One region of the Streptomyces nojiriensis genome, then DNA from elsewhere that is predicted to be linked to it. Evidence: riboswitches for the same ligand, from Rfam matches in the RefSeq annotation. Region 1 holds a riboswitch; each other region holds the start of a gene.
What was found. A riboswitch is a leader RNA that binds a small molecule or an ion and turns the genes downstream of it on or off. The one in region 1 is predicted to bind cyclic di-AMP.
Positions count from the first base shown of each region.

Region 2: another riboswitch for cyclic di-AMP. It lies ahead of JYK04_RS18235 (transglycosylase family protein); the one in region 1 lies ahead of JYK04_RS31090 (M23 family metallopeptidase).
Region 3: another riboswitch for cyclic di-AMP. It lies ahead of JYK04_RS34315 (M23 family metallopeptidase); the one in region 1 lies ahead of JYK04_RS31090 (M23 family metallopeptidase).

Region 1 is NZ_CP071139.1:6,681,465-6,688,530, forward strand. Features, by position in the region: gene JYK04_RS31080 (M16 family metallopeptidase) at 1-589, shown strand, start outside; gene JYK04_RS31085 (M16 family metallopeptidase) at 610-1,977, shown strand; cyclic di-AMP (ydaO/yuaA leader) riboswitch at 2,194-2,352, shown strand; gene JYK04_RS31090 (M23 family metallopeptidase) at 2,366-3,169, shown strand; gene JYK04_RS31095 (GntR family transcriptional regulator) at 3,356-4,033, shown strand; gene JYK04_RS31100 (HPr family phosphocarrier protein) at 4,751-5,032, opposite strand; gene JYK04_RS31105 (bifunctional acetate--CoA ligase family protein/GNAT family N-acetyltransferase) at 5,216-7,066, shown strand, end outside.
Region 2 is NZ_CP071139.1:3,931,192-3,938,257, reverse strand. Features, by position in the region: gene JYK04_RS18255 (nucleoside triphosphate pyrophosphohydrolase) at 1-257, shown strand, start outside; gene JYK04_RS18250 (globin domain-containing protein) at 276-1,472, opposite strand; gene JYK04_RS18245 (cytochrome P450 family protein) at 1,603-2,916, shown strand; gene JYK04_RS18240 (LysM peptidoglycan-binding domain-containing protein) at 3,094-4,041, shown strand; cyclic di-AMP (ydaO/yuaA leader) riboswitch at 4,318-4,490, shown strand; gene JYK04_RS18235 (transglycosylase family protein) at 4,494-5,222, shown strand; gene eno (phosphopyruvate hydratase) at 5,514-6,794, shown strand; gene JYK04_RS18225 (FtsB family cell division protein) at 6,894-7,066, shown strand, end outside.
Region 3 is NZ_CP071139.1:7,424,053-7,431,118, reverse strand. Features, by position in the region: gene JYK04_RS34330 (ATP-binding protein) at 1-1,352, opposite strand, end outside; gene JYK04_RS34325 (MBL fold metallo-hydrolase) at 1,711-2,949, opposite strand; gene JYK04_RS34320 (SGNH/GDSL hydrolase family protein) at 3,049-3,834, opposite strand; gene JYK04_RS34315 (M23 family metallopeptidase) at 3,998-4,951, opposite strand; cyclic di-AMP (ydaO/yuaA leader) riboswitch at 4,954-5,130, opposite strand; gene JYK04_RS34310 (tyrosine-protein phosphatase) at 5,446-6,237, shown strand; gene JYK04_RS34305 (aspartate aminotransferase family protein) at 6,277-7,066, opposite strand, start outside.

The DNA of each region.
Region 1 (7,066 bases):
GCGTGCGCTGATGGCCGCCTACCGGCTGCCGCACGACGGCACCCGCGAGTGCGACGCCGCCGACGTGGCGCTGACCATCCTGGGCGGCGGCGAGTCCTCGCTGCTGCACAACCGGCTGGTACGCCGCGACCAGAGCGCCGTCGCGGCCGGCTTCGGCATGCTGCGCCTGGCCGGGGCGCCCTCCCTGGGCTGGCTGGACGTCAAGACCTCCAGCGGGGTCGAGATCCCCGACATCGAGGCGGCCGTGGACGAGGAGCTCGCGCGGTTCGCCGCCGAGGGCCCGACGGCCGAGGAGATGGAGCGCGCCCAGGCGCAGCTGGAGCGCGAGTGGCTGGACCGGCTGAGCACGGTGGCCGGCCGCGCCGACGAACTGTGCCGCTTCGCGGTGCTGTTCGGCGACCCGCAGCTGGCGCTGACCGCCGTCCAGCGCGTCCTCGACGTCACCGCCGAGGAGGTGCAGGCCGTGGCCGCGGCCCGACTGCGCCCGGACAACCGCGCGGTGCTCGTCTACGAGCCGCTCGCGGCCGACGAGTCCGACCAGCACGACGAGTCCGACGACTCCGACGAGAACGAGGGGGCGGAGCAGTGAGCGACACGGCAGCCGTCACGATGACCTTCCACCCGCGCCCGCAGGCCGGCGAGCCGCAGCCGTGGGCCTTCCCGGCCCCCGACCGCGGGCAGCTGTCCAACGGGCTGACCCTGCTGCGCTGCCACCGGCCCGGCCAGCAGGTCGTCGCGGTCGAGGTCAACCTCGCCGCCCCGCTGGACGCCGAGCCCGAGGGCCTGGACGGCGTGGCGACCATCATGGCGCGGGCGTTCTCCGAGGGCACCGACAAGCACTCCGCCGAGGAGTTCGCGGCCGAGCTGGAGCGCTGCGGCGCCACCCTGGACGCGCACGCCGACCACCCGGGCCTGCGGGTCTCGCTGGAGGTCCCGGCCTCCCGGCTGCCCAAGGCGCTGGGCCTGCTCGCCGAGGCGCTGCGCGCCCCCGCCTTCGCCGACGCCGAGGTCGACCGGCTGGTGCGCAACCGGCTCGACGAGATCCCGCACGAGCTGGCCAACCCCCAGCGCCGCGCCGCCAAGCAGCTCTCCAAGGAGCTCTTCCCCGCCACCCTGCGGATGTCCCGGCCGCGCCAGGGCACCGAGGAGACGGTCGCCCGGATCGACTCCGCCGCCGTACGCGCCTTCTACGAGGCCCACGTACGCCCCGCCACCGCCACCGCGGTGGTCGTCGGCGACCTGACCGGCATCGACCTGGACGCCGTGCTCGCGGACACCCTGGGCGCCTGGACGGGCAACACCGCCGCCGCCCTCCCGGTGCCGCCGGTGACCGCCGACGACACCGGCCGCGTGGTCATCGTGGACCGGCCCGGCGCGGTCCAGACGCAGCTGCTGATCGGCCGGATCGGGGCGGACCGCCACGACCGGGTGTGGGCGGCCCAGGTGCTGGGCACGTACTGCCTGGGCGGCACGCTCACCTCGCGCCTGGACAAGGTGCTGCGCGAGGAGAAGGGGTACACCTACGGCGTGCGCGCCTTCGGCCAGGTGCTGCGCTCCACCGCGGACGGCAAGGGCGCCTCGATGCTCGCCATCAGCGGCTCGGTGGACACCCCGAACACCGGACCGGCGCTGGAGGACCTCTGGAAGGTGCTGCGCACCCTCGCGGAGGGCGGTCTGACCGACGCCGAACGCGATGTCGCCGTGCAGAACCTGGTGGGCGTGGCCCCGCTGAAGTTCGAGACGGCGGCCTCGGTCGCGAGCACGCTCGCCGACCAGGTCGAGCAGGAGCTGCCGGACGACTACCAGGCGCAGTTGTACGCCCAGCTCGCCGAGACGGGCACGGTGGAGGCGACCACGGCGGTCGTCAAGGCCTTCCCCGCGGACCGGCTGGTCACCGTCCTGGTGGGCGACGCGGCGCTGATCGAGGAGCCCGTGCGGGCTCTTGGGATCGGAGAGGTCACGGTCGTCTCCAACTGACCGTCGGACGACGGCTCATTGAGGGCCGGCTGAAGGTTTCAGCAAGGGGTTCTGGTGACTTGTCACCAGAACCCCTTTTGTCCGTTTAGTGGTGAGGTTGCTTGTATGCGGTGTGGCGTACGCAACAAAAAGCCGTGTCTGTTTGGCGATTGACTGATGATCCGCCTAGCGTCGGCCGTGCTGTCCGTCAGTTGTGCCCGCCGCACCCGCGGCACCGGGCAGCGATCGCCGAGTCCCCGTCAGGCGCGAGCCTGGGGAGCCGGGGACCCACATGAGTCCCTGGGGTGAATCGGACCCCCTCGCAAGAGGAGATCCGTAGGAGACCTTCCTGCTCCGAACCCGTCAGCTAACCCGGTAGGCGAGAAGGAAGGAAAGGATCAAACCCTTCATGGCGTTTGGCAGTCGTCCCGCTGGTACCGGTAAGCACCGTGGCTCCAGCCGTCTGAGCAAGAAGACCGCCGGTTACGCCGGTATCGCCGCGATCGCCACCACGGGTGTCGTCGGCTCCCTCGCCGCCCCGGCCTTCGCCGCGGACAACCACAGCAGCACCATCGGCCAGGACAACGGCCTGGGCGCCGTGGTCGTCGCCGAGGACCTCGCGGGCGACATCGCAGACCAGGCCGAGACCCAGCACCGCGGCGCCGAGCAGGACGCCGCCAAGGCGCAGGCCGAGGCCGACGCGAAGCAGCGGGCCGCGGAGGCCAAGCGCCTCGCCGAGGCCAAGGCGAAGGTCGAGCGCGAGGCCGCCGAGCGCGCCGCCCGCGAGGAGGAGCGCAAGCGCCTCAACACCTTCGTCGCCCCGGTGGACGGCTCGTACGTCAGCACGCAGTACCACGCGGGCGGCGGCATGTGGTCCTCCGGCTCCCACACGGGCATCGACTTCCACGCCGCCTCCGGTACCTCGGTCCACGCGGTGGGCGTCGGCACCGTCGTCGAGGCCGGCTGGGGTGGCGCGTACGGCAACAACGTCGTCATCAAGCACAACGACGGCACCTACACCCAGTACGGGCACATGACCTCGCTGAACGTCTCCGTCGGCGACCAGGTCACCCCCGGCCAGCAGATCGGCCTGTCGGGCTCCACCGGCAACTCCAGCGGCCCGCACCTGCACTTCGAGGCCCGCACCGGCTCGCAGTACGGCTCGGACATCGACCCGATCGCGTACCTGCGCTCGCACGGCGTCAGCCTCTGACACCGCCTCGCACCGCTTCACCGAAGACCCCGGCTCCCCGAGCCGGGGTCTTTGTGTGTTGCGTCCTTGTGTAAATGTTTCGTATTTCTGGCCGCTCTCGGAAATTATCGTGTGTTGCAATAGAGTCGCAGCACGCGCATGTGCGTGCAATGAGGCTGGCAGACGGAAATAGGCGGAGGTTCGGTCTTGCGTATTCCTGCGCACGCGGTATGCACAGCAATCCGCGACGACATCGTCTCCGGGGTGTTCGAGCCGGGCGGCCGGCTGACCGAGGAGGTGCTGGCCCGCCGGTACGGGGTCTCGCGCGTCCCGGTGCGCGAGGCCCTGCGGACCCTGGAGTCCGAGGGGTTCGTGACCACGCGGCGGCACGCGGGGGCCTGCGTGGCGGAGCCGACCGAGCAGGAGGCCGCGGACCTGCTGGAGCTGCGGATGCTCCTGGAGCCGCTGGCCGCGGCGAGAGCGGCCCGGCGGCGCACCGACGCGCACCTCAAGGTGCTGCGCGGGCTGGTCAGGCTGGGGCAGGAGCGGGCCAGGCGGGGCCAGGGCGAGGATCTGCGGTCCCTGGGCGGCTGGTTCCACGAGACGCTCGCCCAGTCCTCCGGCAGCCCCGGGCTGATCGCGCTGCTCACGCAGATGCGGCACAAGATCGCGTGGATGTACGTGGTGGAGGCGCCGGCCCGGCCCGTGGACTCCTGGGCGGAGCACGGGGCGATCGTGGACGCGGTGGCGCGCGGTGACGCCGAACGGGCGCGGGCGCTGACCGCGGTCCACGCCGACCGGGCGGCGGGGGCGCACCGGCTGCGGCTCCGCGCGGCGGTGAGCACTTCGCAACCTGCCGTAAACATGTCGGGCGGCCGGCATTAACAGGAGCCGTATACAAAGGACGGGATCGCTTGAATTCGCTGTCCGGCGGCCGGTTCGTTCCGTGTCGGCCAATTCTCTGTGCGGAATTCCGGCGGAGCTGAATTCGGCGTGCGCCGGGCCGGATTCCGGTGGGGTCTTTTCCGCCGGGCGGTATTTCCGGCGGCGTCCGCGGGTCCGCGGGTCCGCGGGTCCGCGTTGCCCGCGGGGTGAGCACATCGGACGGGCCCGGGTCGCGCCGGAGCCCGGCCCGGCCTCCCGGCTCCCGAGCACGACCCCCGGGCAGGCCACCGGTCCCGAGCCGGAGACCGCCCCCGGGCCGGCCCCAGGCTCCCGAGTCGGCCCTGGCCCCGAGCCGGAGGCCGGCGCCCGACCGGCCCCGGCTCCCGAGCGTGGCCACTGGCCCCCGAGCCGGAGAACGCCCCCGGAGAGGCCCCGGCTCCCGAGCGTGGCCACTGGCCCCCGAGCCGGAGGCCGCCCCCGGGCCGGCCCCGGCTCCCGAGCGTGGTCACTGGCCCCCGAGCCGCAGGCCGGCCACTGAACCGGAGAGCGCGCATGGCCAGCCGCCGGCCCCCGAGTCGGCCGCCGGCCCCCGAGTCGGAGGCCCGGCCCCGGGGCGGAACCTGGTTCCGGGCCCAGGGCCTCGGTCCGGGGAACGACGAAGCCGCGGTCCCCCGGAGCGGGGGCCGCGGCTTCGCGCGTGGAGCCGAACCCGAAGGGTCAGACGGTCTCGGGGAGCTCCTCGAGACCCTCGGCGACCAGCTTCGCGAGGCGGTCGAGCGCGGCGTCCGCACCCTCGGCCTCGGAGGCGAGGACGATCTCCTCGCCGCCTTGGGCGCCCAGGCCCAGGACCGCCAGCATGGAGGCGGCGTTGACGGGGTCGCCGCCGGACTTCGCGATGGTCACCGGGACGCCGGAAGCGGTCGTCGCACGGACGAAGATCGAGGCGGGACGAGCGTGCAGGCCCTCGGCCCAACCAACGTTGACGCGGCGCTCTGCCATGGTGATGCCCTTCAGGTTCTTACGGTTGTCTAGACCAGTCTCTCACGACGCCCGGAATGCTCGGGCCTACCTCCGGCCAGAATTTTCCGCCGTTCGACCCTCCCCAGCTTGCCCTGATACGTCCCGTCCCGCCTCGGCGCCGCGCGAGGGCTCCACGGCCTGATCCGGCCGTAAGGTAGGCCCATGACCATCGAGTCGGACCCCTCGTACCCGGCCCACTGGGAAGCCGATGTCGTCCTGCGCGACGGCGGCACCGCCCGGATCAGGCCCATCACCACCGAGGACGCGGGCCGGCTCGTCAGCTTCTACGAGCAGGTCTCGGACGAGTCGAAGTACTACCGGTTCTTCGCCCCCTACCCCCGGCTCTCCGACCGCGACGTTCACCGCTTCACGCACCACGACTACGTGGACCGGGTCGGGCTCGCCGCGACCATCGGCGGCGAGTTCATCGGCACCGTCCGCTACGACCGCATCAGCGCCGACGGCCGGCCCGCCTCCGCACCCGCCGACGAGGCCGAGGTCGCCTTCCTCGTCCAGGACGCCCACCAGGGCCGCGGGGTCGCCTCCACCCTCCTCGAACACATCGGCGCGGTGGCCCGCGAGCGCGGCATCCGGCGGTTCGCCGCCGAGGTGCTGCCCGCCAACACCAAGATGATCAAAGTCTTCACGGACGCCGGCTACCAGCAGAAGCGCAGCTTCGAGGACGGCTCCGTCCACCTCACCCTCGACCTCGAACCCACCGCCGAGTCCCTCGCCGTGCAGCGCGCCCGCGAGCAGCGCGCCGAGGCCCACTCGGTGCAGCGGCTGCTGGCCCCCGGATCGGTGGCCGTCGTCGGAGTCAGCCGCTCCGGCGCCGGCGTGGGTGCGGCCGCACTGCGCAACCTGCGCGACAGCGGCTTCCGCGGCCACCTCTACGCCGTCAACGAGGCCATCACCCGTGACCTGCTCGACGGCGTACGGGCCTACCCCGCCGTCGGGGCCATCGGCGCCCCGGTCGACCTCGCGGTGATCGCGGTCCCGGCCGACCGGGTCCCCGAAGCGGTGGCCGCCTGCGGCGAGCACGGGGTGCAGGGGCTCGTCGTCCTGTCCGCCGGCTACGGGGAGAGCGGCCCGGCCGGACTCGCCCGCCAGCGCGAACTGGTGCGGCAGGTGCGCTCGTACGGGATGCGGCTGATCGGGCCGAACGCCTACGGCGTGATCAACACCGCGCCCGAGGTGGAACTCAACGCCTCCCTGACCCCCGCGCCGATGCCGACGCGCGGCCGGATCGGCCTGTTCACGCAGTCCGGGGCGATCGGGATCGCCCTGCTCTCGGCCCTGCTCCGGCGCGGCGAGGGCCTGTCCTCCTTCGTCTCCGCCGGCAACCGCGCCGACGTGTCCGGGAACGACATCCTCCAGTACTGGTACGACGACGAGGCGACCGACGTCGCCCTGCTCTACCTCGAAACCCTGGGCAACCCGCGGAAGTTCACCCGGCTCGCCCGCCGGACGGCGGCCGTCAAGCCGGTGGTCGTCGCCAAGGGCGGCCGGCACAGCCCGGCCGGGCACGTCGTCCCCGACACCCGGCTGCCGGAGGCCACCGTCTCCGCCCTGCTGCGCCAGGCCGGTGTCATCCGCGTCGACACGGTCACCGAGCTGGTGGACGTCGGCCTCCTGCTGGCGGCGCAGCCGCTGCCGGCCGGGCCGCGGATCGCGATCCTCGGCAACTCCGAGTCCCTCGGCATCCTCACCTACGACGCGTGCCTCACCCAGGGCCTGCGGCCGCTGCCGCCGCTGGACCTGACGACGGCGGCCGCGCCGGCCGACTTCCGCGCCGCCCTGACCGACGCGCTGCGCTCCGAGGACTGTGACGCGGTGGTGGTCACGGCCATCCCGTGGGTGAGCGAGGACGCTCCGGCGGACGACCTGGCCGGCGCCCTGCGCGCAGCCGTGGCCGAGCACCCGGGCAAGCCGGTCGCCGTGGTCCACGTCGAGCTCGGCGCGCTCGTCGAGGCCCTGTCCGCCGTGCGCGGCGCCCCGCACCCCGCCCCGTCC
Region 2 (7,066 bases), 2.8 Mb from region 1:
GGCGGGAGTCGGTCACCGACGGGATCCCGGTGGGCCAGCCCGGCCTGGCGCTCGCCGCCAAGCTCGCGGGCCGGGCCCGTACGGGAGGCGTGGCCGTGGAACTGCCCCGCGGCGAGGGCATCGGGTACGAGCTGCTGGAGCTCGCGGCCCGCGCCGAGGCGGCGGGCATCGACCCCGAGACCGCGCTGCGCGCGGCGGCCCGTGCCTACCGGGACGCGATCCGGGCGGCCGAGGGCCTGGCGGAGCCGGGCGAGTAGCGGGCCCCGGGCACTCCTTCAGTACGTCCTCGGCGCGCGGGCCGAGGGGTCGTGCCAGTGCGGCGCCGGGCGGTCCAGGAACCACTCGCCGAATCCGAGCGGGCGCTCCCCGTACCCGTGGCCCCGGGCCGGCACCGCGTCGTGGAAGAGGCGGCCGGGGCGGGCGCCGAGCTCCCGCAGGAGGTGGGCGGTCTCCGCGATGAACGGCGGCGGACCGCTGAGGTAGACGTCCTGGTCCGGCCACAGGCCCCGGTTGCCCAGCGCGGTCGCCAGCCGGTCGGTGGCCTGGTTGCGGTGGCGTCCGGGGGCGGGCGTGATGTAGGTGACGGCGAGCCAGGCGCAGCTGGCGGCGTACGCGTCGATGAGCGGGCGGTCGTAGAGGTGCGCGCCGTCCCGGGCCACCACGAAGAGCCGTACGTCCTGATCGCAGGGGTGCTCCGCGAGATCCTCCAGCAGGGCCCGGATGGGCGCCCAGCCGGTGCCGGCGGCGATCAGGCTGACCGGGCGGTCCTCGCGGCGGAAGGTCAGCTGCCCGCCGGCGGCGCCGAGCCGCAGTACGTCGCCCGGCCCGGTCTCGCGGACCAGGGCGGTGCTCAGCCGCCCGCGGTCGACCCGGCTGACGTGCAGGTCGACGGTGCCGTCGGGGCGGGGGGCGTTGCCGATGGAGTAGGTGCGCCAGGCCGTCGGGACCCGGTCGCTGCTCACGCTCGTGTACTGGCCGGGGAGATAGGGGAAGGGGGCGTGCGGCCGTAGCGTGAGGACGCCTATGTCCGGTCCGTACCGGAGGTGGCGCACGACCTCCGCGTCCCACCACGGCGGGTCCTCGCTCGCGTCGGCGCCGGCCGTCATCGCGTCGGCCATCACCTGGTAGGCCTCGGCCCAGGCCTTCTCGACCGGCGGGGTCCAGGCCGCGCCGGAGGTCTCGGCGAGTGCGGCGAGCAGGCTGGCGCCGACGGCCGCGTAGTGCTCGGGGCGGACCAGGAACTTGCGGTGGTCGCGTCCCAGGTCGCGCAGGTAGGGGCCGAGGCGCTCGTCGTCGAGGTGGGCGATCACGTGGGTGAGCGCGGCGAAGAGCCGGTCCCGCTGGCGTTCCATGTCGTGGAGGGAATCCGGGAAGAGCGCGCGGACTGCGGGGTTGTGCCAGAAGAGGTGGGTGTAGAAGAACTTGACGGCGTGCTCGGCCCGTCTCTCCACCACCGCGAAACTGCTTTTCAAGATCCTGACATCCACAAAACCGAAAGTAGGAATGCCGGAGAAGTTCAGGTCAAGGGATGGACGATCTACGGACAGCCGCGACGAACCACCCATATCGGATGGGGGCTCGGCGCCGGGATACGGTCGTCGGGTGCACGAGCAGACCTCCGGAACCCCCGCCGAATCCCCCGCGGACCTTCCCGCCGACGCCTCTTCCGCCGAGGGTCCCACCCTCTTCGACTGGGAGTTCGCGACCGACCCCTACCCGGCGTACGCCTGGCTGCGCGAGCACTCCCCGGTGCACCGCACCAAGCTGCCCAGCGGGGTCGAGGCGTGGCTCGTCACCCGGTACGCCGATGCCCGCCAGGCCCTCGCCGACCAGCGGCTCAGCAAGAATCCGGCGCACCACGCGGAGCCGGCGCACGCCAAGGGCAAGACCGGGATCCCGGGGGAGCGCAAGGCGGAGCTGATGACCCACCTGCTCAACATCGACCCGCCGGACCACACCCGGCTGCGGCGGCTGGTGTCGAAGGCCTTCACCCCGCGCAGGGTCGCCGAGTTCGCCCCGCGGGTGCAGGCGCTCACCGACCACCTGATCGACGCTTTCGCGGGGAAAGGTGAGGCTGATCTCATTCACGAGTTCGCCTTCCCGCTCCCCATCTACGCCATCTGCGAGATGCTCGGGGTACCGCGCGAGGACCAGGACGACTTCCGCGACTGGGCCGGCATGATGATCCGCCACGGCGGCGGTCCGCGCGGCGGAGTGGCCCGGTCGGTCAAGCAGATGCGGACCTACCTCGGCGAACTCATTCACCGCAAAAGGGATGATCTGGGTGATGACCTGATCTCCGACCTGATCCGGGCGAGCGATCACGGCGACCATCTGACGGAGGGCGAGGCCACCGCCATGGCCTTCATCCTGCTTTTCGCCGGTTTCGAGACCACCGTGAACCTCATCGGCAACGGGGTCCACTCCCTCTTCATGAACCCCGGGCAGCGCGAGCGCCTCCAGCTCTCCCTCGCCGCGGGGGAGAGCGGACTGCTGGCCACCGGGGTCGAGGAACTGCTGCGTTACGACGGGCCGGTGGAGCTGGCGACCTGGCGGTTCGCCACCGAGCCGCTGACCCTCGGCGGCATGCGGATCGAGGCCGGCGATCCGGTCCTGGTCGTCCTCGCGGCCGCCGACCGGGATCCGGAGCGCTTCGCGGACCCGGACACCCTCGACCTCTCCCGGACCGACAACCAGCACCTCGGATACGGTCACGGCATCCACTACTGCCTGGGCGCTCCGCTCGCCCGGCTCGAAGGACAGACCGCGCTCGCGACTTTGCTGACGCGTCTGCCCGATCTGGAACTGGCCGTTCCACCCCAAGACCTGCGCTGGCGCGGGGGGTTGATCATGCGAGGGCTGCGGACTCTTCCCGTTCGATTCGCGGCTCAAAACACTTGCGCGAAAGCTGATTAAAAGTCAGGTTCGGCCTTGACTTGTGACAATCGTTCGAAGGCCGCTAGGTTCTGCCGTTACCCCGCTGTTATATGCGAAAGGTGATCCCTCATGCTCTCCGGGAACGGCCGTCACAGACGCCCCCGCCAGGTCCCCGCGCTGGTCGTCACAGCCGGAGTCACTGGCTCTGCGCTGGCCATGCCACTGTTGGCCGCCACCAGCGCCACCGCCGCCGACACGTCCACGTGGGACAAGGTGGCCGAGTGCGAGAGCGGCGGCTCGTGGAGCGCGAACTTCGGCAGTGGCGCCTACGGCGGACTCCAGTTCACCCAGGAGGAGTGGCAGAGCGCCGGCGGGCTCGACTTCGCCGAGCGCCCCGACCTGGCGAGCCGTTCCCAGCAGATAGCCGTCGCCGAGCGGGTGCTGGGCTCGACGGGGCCGCAGGCCTGGCCGCTGTGCGCGGCCTCGGCCGGTCTGGTCCGGGAGAGCCCCGCCGCACAGGTGGACCCCGGTCTCCCCGGCGGCCACGGTCCCATCGCCCCCGCGCCGTCCCGCCCGGACGACGCCGTTCCGTCCACCGGGGGCGGCAAGCCGTCCACGGACTACGGGTCCCCGACCCCGGCCCCGGCCCCGAGCCCGTCCGGTACCCCGTTCCTGATCCCCGACGCGCCGTCCATCGGACTGCCCGTCATGCCCGCGCCGGACGTCCCGACGACGCCTCCGGCCGACCCGACGGCGCCGGTCCAGCCGGGCGGCCCGACCGGTACGCCGACCCCCGTCGACCCGACGGCGCCGACGCTGCCGGTGGACCCGACCGCGCCCACCACCTCGCCTTCCACGCCGGGCCTGCCCCCGGTCGACCCGACGGCCCCCACGGCCCCGGCGGTCCCGCAGACCACCGCCACCACTCCTGTCGAGGGCAACGGCAAGCACCGCGGTGCGCCGGAGGCCGAGCCGAAGGCGTCGTCTGATGCCGCGTCGGACCCCACCTACACGGTCCAGGCGGGCGACAGCCTGGCGACCATCGCGGTTGCCAAGGGCGTAAAGGGGGGCTGGAACGGTCTCTACCAGGCCAATGAGCAAGTCATCGGTGAGGACGCCGACCTCATCAAGCCCGGCCAGAACCTGGATCTAACCCCGCAATAAGGACAGTTCAGTTATCCGGAAAGAGCCGAATGTCGGATTTCTATAAGTGAGACATGTGTCTCTTCCGGTCAACTGGCGTGTCCCGCCTCGGGGCTTCCGCAAACCCCGTCCTCACCTGCGCAAATGCCCCTGCGGGGGGTGCAAGTAGGGGCCGTTTCTCCCCGATGTTCCTCGTTGAACATCGGGGAGAGACCTGTCTACCTTCTGAATCGCTCGCCACCGCGAGCTCCTTCGACCGCATCGCCGAATCCTGCCGGCGGACGAAGGGAACAGTCGTCGCGTCAAGCGCCGAAGGCAGGAGCGGGGGAACCAAGGTAGGTGCCGGGAGCGGCCGTTGAGAGACGGTCACGCCACCGGCTTGGGGTTAAGACGTGCGCTAGGTCGCACGGCCGGGCAACTCACTCGCCCGAACCCGACAGCTCACCTCGTAGGCGTCGGTGAGGAGAAACTCCATGCTGCTTTCCGGCAAGGGCAAGCACCGTCGCGGTACTGCAATCGAGCGGTCTGTCCGGATCGTCACGCTCGCCGGTGTCGCCGGTGTGGCCGTGGCCGCCCCCCTGATGGCCGCGGGCACCGCCAGCGCCGCCACCACGTCCGAGTGGGACAAGGTCGCGCAGTGCGAGTCCGGTGGCAACTGGTCCATCAACACGGGCAACGGCTACTACGGCGGTCTGCAGTTCTCGCCGTCCACGTGGGCCGGGTTCGGTGGCAAGTCGTACGCCGCGCAGGCCAACCAGGCCTCCAAGTCGCAGCAGATAGCCGTCGCGGAGAAGGTCCTCAAGAGCCAGGGCAAGGGCGCCTGGCCGTCCTGCGGCAAGGGTCTGTCGAACTCCGCCTACACCGGTGGCGGCTCCGAGACCCCGGCGTCGTCGAAGCCGCAGTCCAAGCCGCAGTCGAAGCCGCAGCCGAAGCCCGAGACCAAGAAGACCGAGACCAAGGCCGCGCCGAAGCAGGAGACCAAGCGCACCGAGGCTCCGACCACCCGCTCCGAGCGCGCCGAGGCCCCGGTCGCGCCGAAGACCGGCAACGGCTCGTACGAGGTCAAGCCGGGCGACACCCTGGGCACCATCGCCGAGGCCAACGGCGTCAAGGGCGGCTGGCAGCAGCTCTTCGAGCTGAACAAGGACATCGTCTCGGACGCCGACCTGATCTTCCCGGGCCAGAAGCTGAAGCTCAGCTGAACACCGCGGCAAAGCCGCGAAAACATCTACGCGGCGTCAGCTGACCCCGTGCAGGATTTCCACCGCCCGGCGCGTGCCCCACGCGCCGGGCGGTGCCGCGTGCGGCCCCCGAACGCCGATGATCAAGCGACCTATGTCCCGGAAGAGGGGTATTCGGTCGCTTTTTCGTCCCAGGGTCCGGGCGGTCGGGCGGCCCAGTGCCCGGAGCCGGTTAGGCTCTAGGCGGCAAGGCCATCCCACGGCCTGACACGCCACCGCACACTCAGCGTCACATCCCAGAAGGAGATGCTCGTGCCGTCCATCGACGTCGTCGTAGCCCGGGAAATCCTGGACTCCCGAGGCAACCCCACGGTCGAGGTCGAGGTGGGCCTCGACGATGGCAGCACCGGCCGTGCTGCAGTTCCGTCCGGCGCCTCCACCGGTGCATTCGAGGCCATCGAGCTCCGTGACGGTGACCCCAACCGTTACTTCGGCAAGGGTGTCGAGAAGGCCGTCCTCGCCGTCATCGAGCAGATCGGCCCGGAGCTCGTCGGCTACGACGCCACCGAGCAGCGTCTGATCGACCAGGCCATGTTCGACCTGGACGCCACCGACAACAAGGGCTCGCTCGGCGCCAACGCCATCCTCGGCGTGTCCCTGGCCGTCGCGCACGCCGCGTCCGAGGCCTCGGACCTTCCGCTCTTCCGCTACCTCGGCGGTCCGAACGCGCACCTGCTGCCCGTTCCGATGATGAACATCCTCAACGGTGGGTCGCACGCCGACTCCAACGTGGACATCCAGGAGTTCATGATCGCCCCCATCGGCGCGGAGTCCTTCTCCGAGGCGCTGCGTTGGGGTGCCGAGGTCTACCACACCCTCAAGAAGGTCCTGCACACCAAGGGCCTCTCCACCGGCCTGGGCGACGAGGGCGGCTTCGCCCCGAACCTGGAGTCCAACCGCGCCGCGCTCGACCTCATCATCGAGGCCATCAAGCAGGCCGGCTACACCCCGGGCAAGGACATCGCGCTCGCGCTCGACGTCGCCGCGTCCGAGTTCTACAAGGACGGCCAGTACGAGTTCGAGGGCAAGTCCCGCTCGGCCGCCGAGATGACCGACTACTACGCCGAGCTCGTCGAGGCGTACCCGCTGGTCTCCATCGAGGACCCGCTGTTCGAGGACGACTGGGACGGCTGGAAGACCATCACCGACCGCCTCGGCGCCAAGGTCCAGATCGTCGGTGACGACCTGTTCGTCACGAACCCGGAGCGTCTGGCCCGCGGTATCGAGGAGGGCTCCGCGAACGCCCTGCTCGTGAAGGTGAACCAGATCGGTTCGCTGACCGAGACCCTGGACGCCGTCGAGATGGCCCAGCGCAACGGCTTCAAGTGCATGATGTCCCACCGCTCCGGTGAGACCGAGGACGTCACCATCGCCGACCTCGCCGTCGCCGTGAACTGCGGTCAGATCAAGACCGGCGCCCCGGCCCGCTCGGACCGTGTCGCCAAGTACAACCAGCTGCTGCGCATCGAGGAGATCCTCGACGACGCCGCGGTGTACGCGGGCCGCAGCGCCTTCCCGCGCTTCAAGGGCTAATCACCCCCCTGAGGGGCTGGCCTCCGTACGTCCCCGCACTCGGTCCCGTACCGTGTGCGGGGACGTATTGCGTAGTGCGCACCTAGGGGAGGCGGACCAATGGCCGGGAACCGGGATCGGTTCTCCACCTTCTCCACCGCGACGAGGCTCAAGCAGCTCGGCGAGCGGACCGCCGCCCACGTCTACCGGTCGCAGTCGCGGCGTCAGGTCCGCCGCAGCCGGCTCACCGGCCGCGCCGCGCTCCTGGTGCTCGTCCTCTGTACGCTGGTCGT
Region 3 (7,066 bases), 740 kb from region 1:
GCCGCGGCCCCCGGGCCCGCGGAGGCCTGCCGGGCTTCCGGCGGGGGCGTCTGCAGGGGCACGCGCACCGGCTCCAGCGGCGGCACGGCCGACCCCTGCCCGGTCCCCCACGAGGTGGCCCGCGAGCCGCCCGCCGCATCGGCCGCGGTGGGCGCCTCCGCGCCCAGCAGCTCCTGCGGCAGCACCAGCACGGCGAGCACACCGCCGTAGATGTTCGACTTGAGCTCGACGGCGATCCCGTGCCGGCGGGCCAGCGCCGACACCACGAACAGGCCGATCCGGCCGTCCGCCAGCAGGTGCCGCACGCTGATCTGGTCGGGGTCGCCGAGCAGGGCGTTCATCCGGTGCTGCTCCTCGGCCGGCATGCCCAGTCCCCGGTCCTCCACCTCGACCGCGATGCCGGCGGTGACCCGCTCGGCGCGCAGCACCACGTCGGTGTCGGGGGCGGAGAAGACCGTGGCGTTCTCGACGAGTTCGGCGAGCAGGTGCACCACGTCCGCGACGGCGTGCCCGCGGACGCTGCCGCCGGCCGGGGGCACGACCTTGACCCGGGTGTACTGCTCGACCTCCGCGACCGAGGAGCGGAGCACCTCGCTCAGGTCGATGGGCCTGGTCCACTGCCGGCGGGACGCGGCGCCGCCCAGCACGGCGAGGTTCTCGGCGTGCCGGCGGATTCGGGTGGCGAGGTGGTCGACGTGGAAGAGCTCCTTGAGGAGGTCCGGGTCCTCGACCGTGTCCTCCAAGTCGTCCAGCAGCGAGATCTCGCGGTGCACGAGGGACTGGAGCCGGCGCGCGAGGTTGACGAAGACCTCGACCTTGCGCTCGCTGTCGGTCGGGACGGCCGGGCCGGCCAGCCGCAGGAGGGTCGTGTGCGCCTGTTCGCGGGCGCCCCGCAGCTCCTGGGAGAGCAGCCAGAACTCGTCCATCCCGGCCGGATCGCCGCCGGGCAGCGGCGAGCTCGGTCCACCGCGCACCGGGCGGGGCGGGGTCTCGCCCCGTTCCAGCCGGTCGGCGGCCGTGCGCAGCTCGCCCCGGCCGCGCACGCTGGAGCGGCGCAGCGCCTCGCACCGGTCCCGTACCGCCTTGGCGGCGCGCTGGGCTCCGAGCAGGGCGGCGGCGAGGGCGCCGACCACGAGGAGGGCGCAGCCGGTGAGTACCGGCCACAGCCGGGCGTCGCGGTCGCCGGCTCCCCCGCCGAGCTGGAGGGTGAAGATCACTGCGGCGGCGCCGCTGAGCCCGGCGGCGAGTGTGGGCAGTACGGCGGCGCGCACCAGCTGAGGCCGTATCTGCCGCGCGGGACCGGTGACGGCCTGTCTCGACGGGGCATGGCGGGCGGCGCGGAGTCCGGACATCTGGGCGTCCTCGGTACGTGGGGCCCGGCCCCCAGCGTTCCCGGGGCCCGGTGTTGATCACCGAATACCCACGCTAGACCCCATCGCAGCACCCCGGACCGCCAGTTGGCGAACTTCGCGGGGGTGCTTCCCGCTCCCGGTGGAGCGCTCGCACAGCAGCCCGAATGCGCCGGTTGGACCCTGCGGACCGCCCCGGCGGCGCCTCTCGCCCACCGGCACCGGTCGCCGGACCGTCGGCGGTACGGGCCGAGGGCACCGAATCGGGAGGACCCCCAGGAGTGCGTCCCGTGGGGGTCCTTCCACGGGCTGCCCGCCGCCCGGCCCGGTCGGGACGGCCGGTTCTCCCCGATGCCCCGCGTTACGAGCCGACGGACTCCGACTTCTCCTGGCCGTCGACGGCCGCGGACGCCACCCGGGCAGGAGCCGCCGCCGCGCCCGCCCCGAGCGGCGGTACGGACACCCGGCCGTCGAGGGGACCGCCCGCCGCCCCTCCGGCGACGAAGGGCCGCCACCACGGTGCGGCGGGCGCGTCCGCCGAGCCGGGCTCGAAGGGCTGCCCCGGGATGGGGAGCGCGATGGCCGCGCCCGCGTTCTGCGACGCGGTCAGCGTGCCCTCGCCGGGCTCGTCCCACGGGTGCAGGGCCAGGTTGAAGGTGCCCCAGTGGATCGGCAGCATCGTCCCGCGGGGGGTGCCGCCCTGCAGGTCGAGGTGGGCGCGCATGCCCTCCTCGGGCGTCATGTGGATGTCGGGCCAGTACTCCGAGTAGGCGCCGATCTGGATCATGGTGGCGTCGAAGGGCCCGTGCTCGGCGCCGATCTCCTCGAAGCCCGGGAAGTAGCCGGTGTCCCCGCTGTGGAAGATCCGGTGCTCGTCGCCCGCGACGACCCAGGACGCCCACAGGGTGTGCTGCTGGTTGCGCAGACCGCGGCCGCAGAAGTGCCGTGCGGGGGTGGCCGTGAGCGAGAGCCCGGCGATCTCGGTGCTCTCGTTCCAGTCCAGCTCGCGCAGCCGGTCGGCCGGTACGCCCCAGCGCTCCAGGTGCGCGCCGACGCCCAGCGGGACGGCGAAGACCGTGTCCGTACCGGCCAGCGCCTTGATCGTCGGCAGGTCGAGGTGGTCGTAGTGGTCGTGCGAGATGACCACGACGTCGACCGTGCCCAGTGAGGCCAGCGGGACCGGTACGGGGTGCAGGCGCTTGGGGCCGGCGAACGGGAAGGGGGAGCACCGCTCGCCCCACACCGGATCGAACAGCACCCGGCGCCCGTCGATCTCCGCGAGCACGCTGGAGTGCCCCATCCAGGTCAGCCGCAGGCCGCTCGCGGGCGGCTTCGCCAGGTCCGCGAGGGTCGTCGGGTGGACCGGGATGGGCGCGGCGGGGCTGCGCCGCACCCGCTGCTCCCGGTGGAAGTAGATCTTGGCGAACTCGGCCATCGACCCCGAGGGCCTGTTCCGGGCCCCGACCGGGTTCTGGAAGACGCCGTCGGCGAAGTTCGGCGAGCGGCGGATCCGCTCCAGCCGGGCACCGGACGGGTCCGCACCGAAGGCTTCGGGCCGCAGGGCACGCAGCCGCGGACGCAAGGGACGGGAGCCGGTCAAAGCGCCTCCAGGGAGGATGGGGTCAGGATGGTCGTCGGTCTACGACCATCCCAACGCACACCGGCCCCGAAGGATTCCGCTGCCGGCTCCCGCAGCCCGCTACAGCGGCAGCAGGTCCGGCCGCTTCGCCTCGACGTGGTCCCCGGAGGACTCCCCGCGCAGCCGCCGGCCGATCCACGGCACGAGGTGCTCGCGCGCCCACTGGATGTTGTCCCGGGTCACGTCCACCGAGCCGCGCGGCCGCTGCGGGGGCCACGGCTGGTCGGGGTCGGCCGGCACGTCCAGCCCGAGCACCTGCGCGGCGCGCAGCGCGACCCGCGTGTGCCCCTCGGGCGAGAGGTGCAGCCGGTCCGTGTCCCAGGCCCGCCGGTCCTGTACGGACTTCAGCGACCAGAGGTCGAGCACCGGGCAGTCGTAGCGGTCGGCGATGGCGCGGACGTGCGCGCTGTACGTCGCCACCTTCCCGCGGAGGTGCTTGAGCACCGGTACGCCCCGGGTGTCGAAGCCCGTGGTGATCATGACCTGGCCCACGGCTCCGGTGAGGTCGGCCACGGCCGCCTCGAACCGCTCCGCCACGTCGTCCGGGTCGGTGCCGGGCCGGATGATGTCGTTGCCGCCCGCACAGAAGGTCACCAGGTCCGGTGCGAGGGCCTTGGCTCTCGGGAGCTGGTCGGCCACGATCTGGTCGAGGAGCTTCCCCCGCACCGCCAGATTCGCATACCGGAAGTCATGCTCTTCGCGCTGATCGGCCAGGAGCACGGCGAGCCGGTCCGCCCAGCCGAGAAATGAATCCCCGGGTCCCGGGTCCCCCACGCCCTCGGTGAAGCTGTCCCCGATCGCCGCGTACGAGCCGATGGTCTTGAGTTTCGTCGTCGTCGCTGCCACGAGAACCCATACTTCACTCCCGTAACCAACCTACGCCAACGTAATGAGGGGTTGACGGACCGTGATCTATACCACGCGGGGGATAAGGAATAAGTACACGTGAGGCCGGGACCCCCCTCGGGTCCCGGCCCCACGCGTGTCGGTGCTCCTGCGGCGGGTGCCGTCAGAGGCTCGCGCCCTTGGAGCGGAGGTAGGCGATCGGGTCCATGTCCGAGCCGTAGGACGGGGTCGTACGGATCTCGAAGTGGAGGTGCGGGCCGGTCGAGTTGCCGGTGGAGCCGGAGAGGCCGATGGCCTGCCCGGCGGTGACGCTCTGGCCGGAGGAGACGGAGAGCTGGGACAGGTGGGCGTACTGGGAGTACTTGCCGTCCGCGTGCCGGATGACGATCTCGTTGCCGTACGAGCCGCTCCAGCCCGCGGAGACCACGGTGCCCGCACCGACGGCCTTGACGGTGGTGCCCATGGCGGCGATGAAGTCGACGCCGGTGTGGTAGCCGGAGGACCACATGGCGCCCGCGACCTTGTACTGGGTGGAGATGCCGCCGCTGACCGGGGCCACGAAGCCGCCGGCGGACTGCGGCGCGGCGGCGGGGGCCTCGGCCTGGGGCTCGGCGGCGGCCTCCCGCTGCGCCGGGGCGGCCTGCTCGGCCTGCTTGCGGACCGGCTTCGGCGCGGCCTGCGCGGCCGGCTCCGCGTCGGCCTCGGGGGCCGGGGCGGCCTCGGCCTCGGCCGGAGCCGCCTCGCCGGGACCGCCGATGTTCAGCTTCAGGCCCGGGTGGATCAGCGACGGGTTGACCCCGACGGCCTCGCGGTTGTCGGCGTACAGCCGCTCCCAGCCGCCGGACAGGTGGCGCTCGGCGGCGATCTTGGAGAGGCAGTCGCCCGGCACGACGGTGTAGACGGTCGGCGCGGCCTGCGCGGCGGCGACGGGAGCCGCCTGCAGAGCGACGGGAGCCTGCGGGGTCACCGCGGTCGCGGCGGCCGGGGCACCGGCCGCGTGGGCGCCGGCGGCGCCGATCAGCGGCAGCACGAGGGCCGCGCCACCGGTTCCGGCGACGGCGAAACCGCGGGAAAGGGAAAGGGACTTGGGGCGGCGGTGCTTACCCTTTGCAGGCATGACGAATTCCTCTCCGGCGCCTGCGAGGTGAGCTGTCGGGTTCGGACTGGAGATGTCCGGCCGTACATGTACGGGACACGCACGACTTCACCCCGAGCCGTCCCGGTGAATTGATCTCCGGGTCGGCGGCTTACCTGGTTCCCCCGCTCCTGCCGCGCGAAATAGGTCGGATGCGGTTTCCGGGAGGCGGCAGGATTTGGCGGTCCACCCGGATCGATCGCGAAGGTAATCCCTTGCGGCCGCACGGAACAAGCCGTGAATTCCCTGACGGAATAACAGGCATGAGGGACCGCCGGAATTACCGTCACCCTCCGTCCATTCCGCACCGGCAACAACCGCCCCGGCGGGGCCATTCGCCTTTAGTGATCAGGCACTCACGGTCACCGTATGATCTGGCTCACGGGGGCGTGCCCGATCTCGCCTCCGGATATGGCAAGTTGGCGCCAAGCAGTGCAATTCGGACAGAGGGCCCACGACGTGGCGGAGGAGTTGCTTTGACCCAGCAGATACAGGAGCCGGAGCTGTCCGGAGTGCGCAATTTCCGCGATGTGGGCGGATTGCCGACTTCTGACGGACGAACGGTCAGGGCGGGACGACTGTTCCGAAGCGGACATCTCGCACATGCCACCGAAAGCGACGCAGAATTCCTCGCCTCGCTCGGCCTCCACACCATCTTCGACTTCCGCAACGGCGCCGACCACGCGCTGGAGGGGCCGGACGTCGAGCTGCCCGGCGTCCGGAACGTCAACATCCCGCTCTCGGACCCGGCCGACGGGCGGGAGTTCTGGCGGCTGGTCCGCGACGGCGACCTCGTGCAGCTGCGCGAGCTCCTGGGCGACGGCAAGGCCGCGGCCCGGATGTCGAACTCGTACCGCGGGATCATCGGGCAGCGCACCGCCGAGCACAGCCGGGTCGTGCACGCCCTCGCCGAGGACAGCGTCCCCGCGCTCATGCACTGCGCGGCCGGCAAGGACCGGGCCGGCCTGTCGATCGCCGTCACCCTGCTCGCGCTGGGCGTCGAGCGGGAGGCGATCGTGGCGGACTACCTGGAGTCGAACGCCCCGCACCGCCGCTACCGCGTGCGCCGCACCGACGAGTCGGAGGGTGCCCGCTCCCCCGAGGTGATGGAGCTGCTCGCGCCGCTCTTCGACGCCCGCGCCGAGTACCTGGTGGCCGCCTTCGACACCATCGACGAGCTCTGGGGCGGGGTCGACCGCTACCTGGCGGAGGGCCTCGGGCTGACGCCCGAGACCCTCGACCGGCTGCGGGACCGACTGCTGGTCTGACGCGGCGGGGGCCGGTTCCCCCACGGGGTGGGCGGGCCGTCAGCGCGTGGCGACGGCCTGCTTCACCAGCGTCCTGCCGAAGTCCCAGATCAGCCCGGAGCCGCCGTGCGCCTCGTCCATGACCTCGCGGAAGGCCCCGACGAACCGGTCCACGTCCTGCTCGTCCACGATCAGCGGCGGGATCAGCTTGATCACCTCCAGGTGGTCCCCGGAGACCTGGGTGAGGATCCGGTGCTTCTGCAGCAGCGGCACCACGACCATCTGCGCGAAGAGCCCCTTGCGGGCCGCCTGCAGCATGGTCCACCGGCTGCGCAGGCCCAGCGAGGACGGCCGGCCGAACTCGATGCCGATCATCAGCCCGCGCCCCCGCACCTCGTGCAGCAGCTCGTACTCGTCCACCAGCGCGGCGAGCCGCCCGCGCAGCAGGTCGCCCATGGCCCGGGCGTTCGCCACGACCTCCTCGTCCTCCATGACGGACAGCACCGCGAGGCCCGCCGCCATGGCCTGGGCGTTGGACCCGAAGCTCGCGGAGTGCACGAGCACCCGGTCCATGGACGAGTAGACCTTCTTGAAGATCCAGTCCTTGCCCAGGGTGGCGCCGACCGGCACGTAGCCGCCCGACAGCGCCTTGGCCACGCACACCAGGTCCGGTTCCACGCCCGGCTCGTGCTGGTACGCGTAGAAGTCCCCGGTACGTCCGAGGCCGGTCTGCACCTCGTCCGCGATCAGCAGCGCCCCCCGCCGGTGCAGCATCTCCTGCGCGGCGAGCAGGAACCCGGGCGGGGCGGCCAGGACCCCCTTGCCCTGGATCGGCTCGACGACGAAGGCG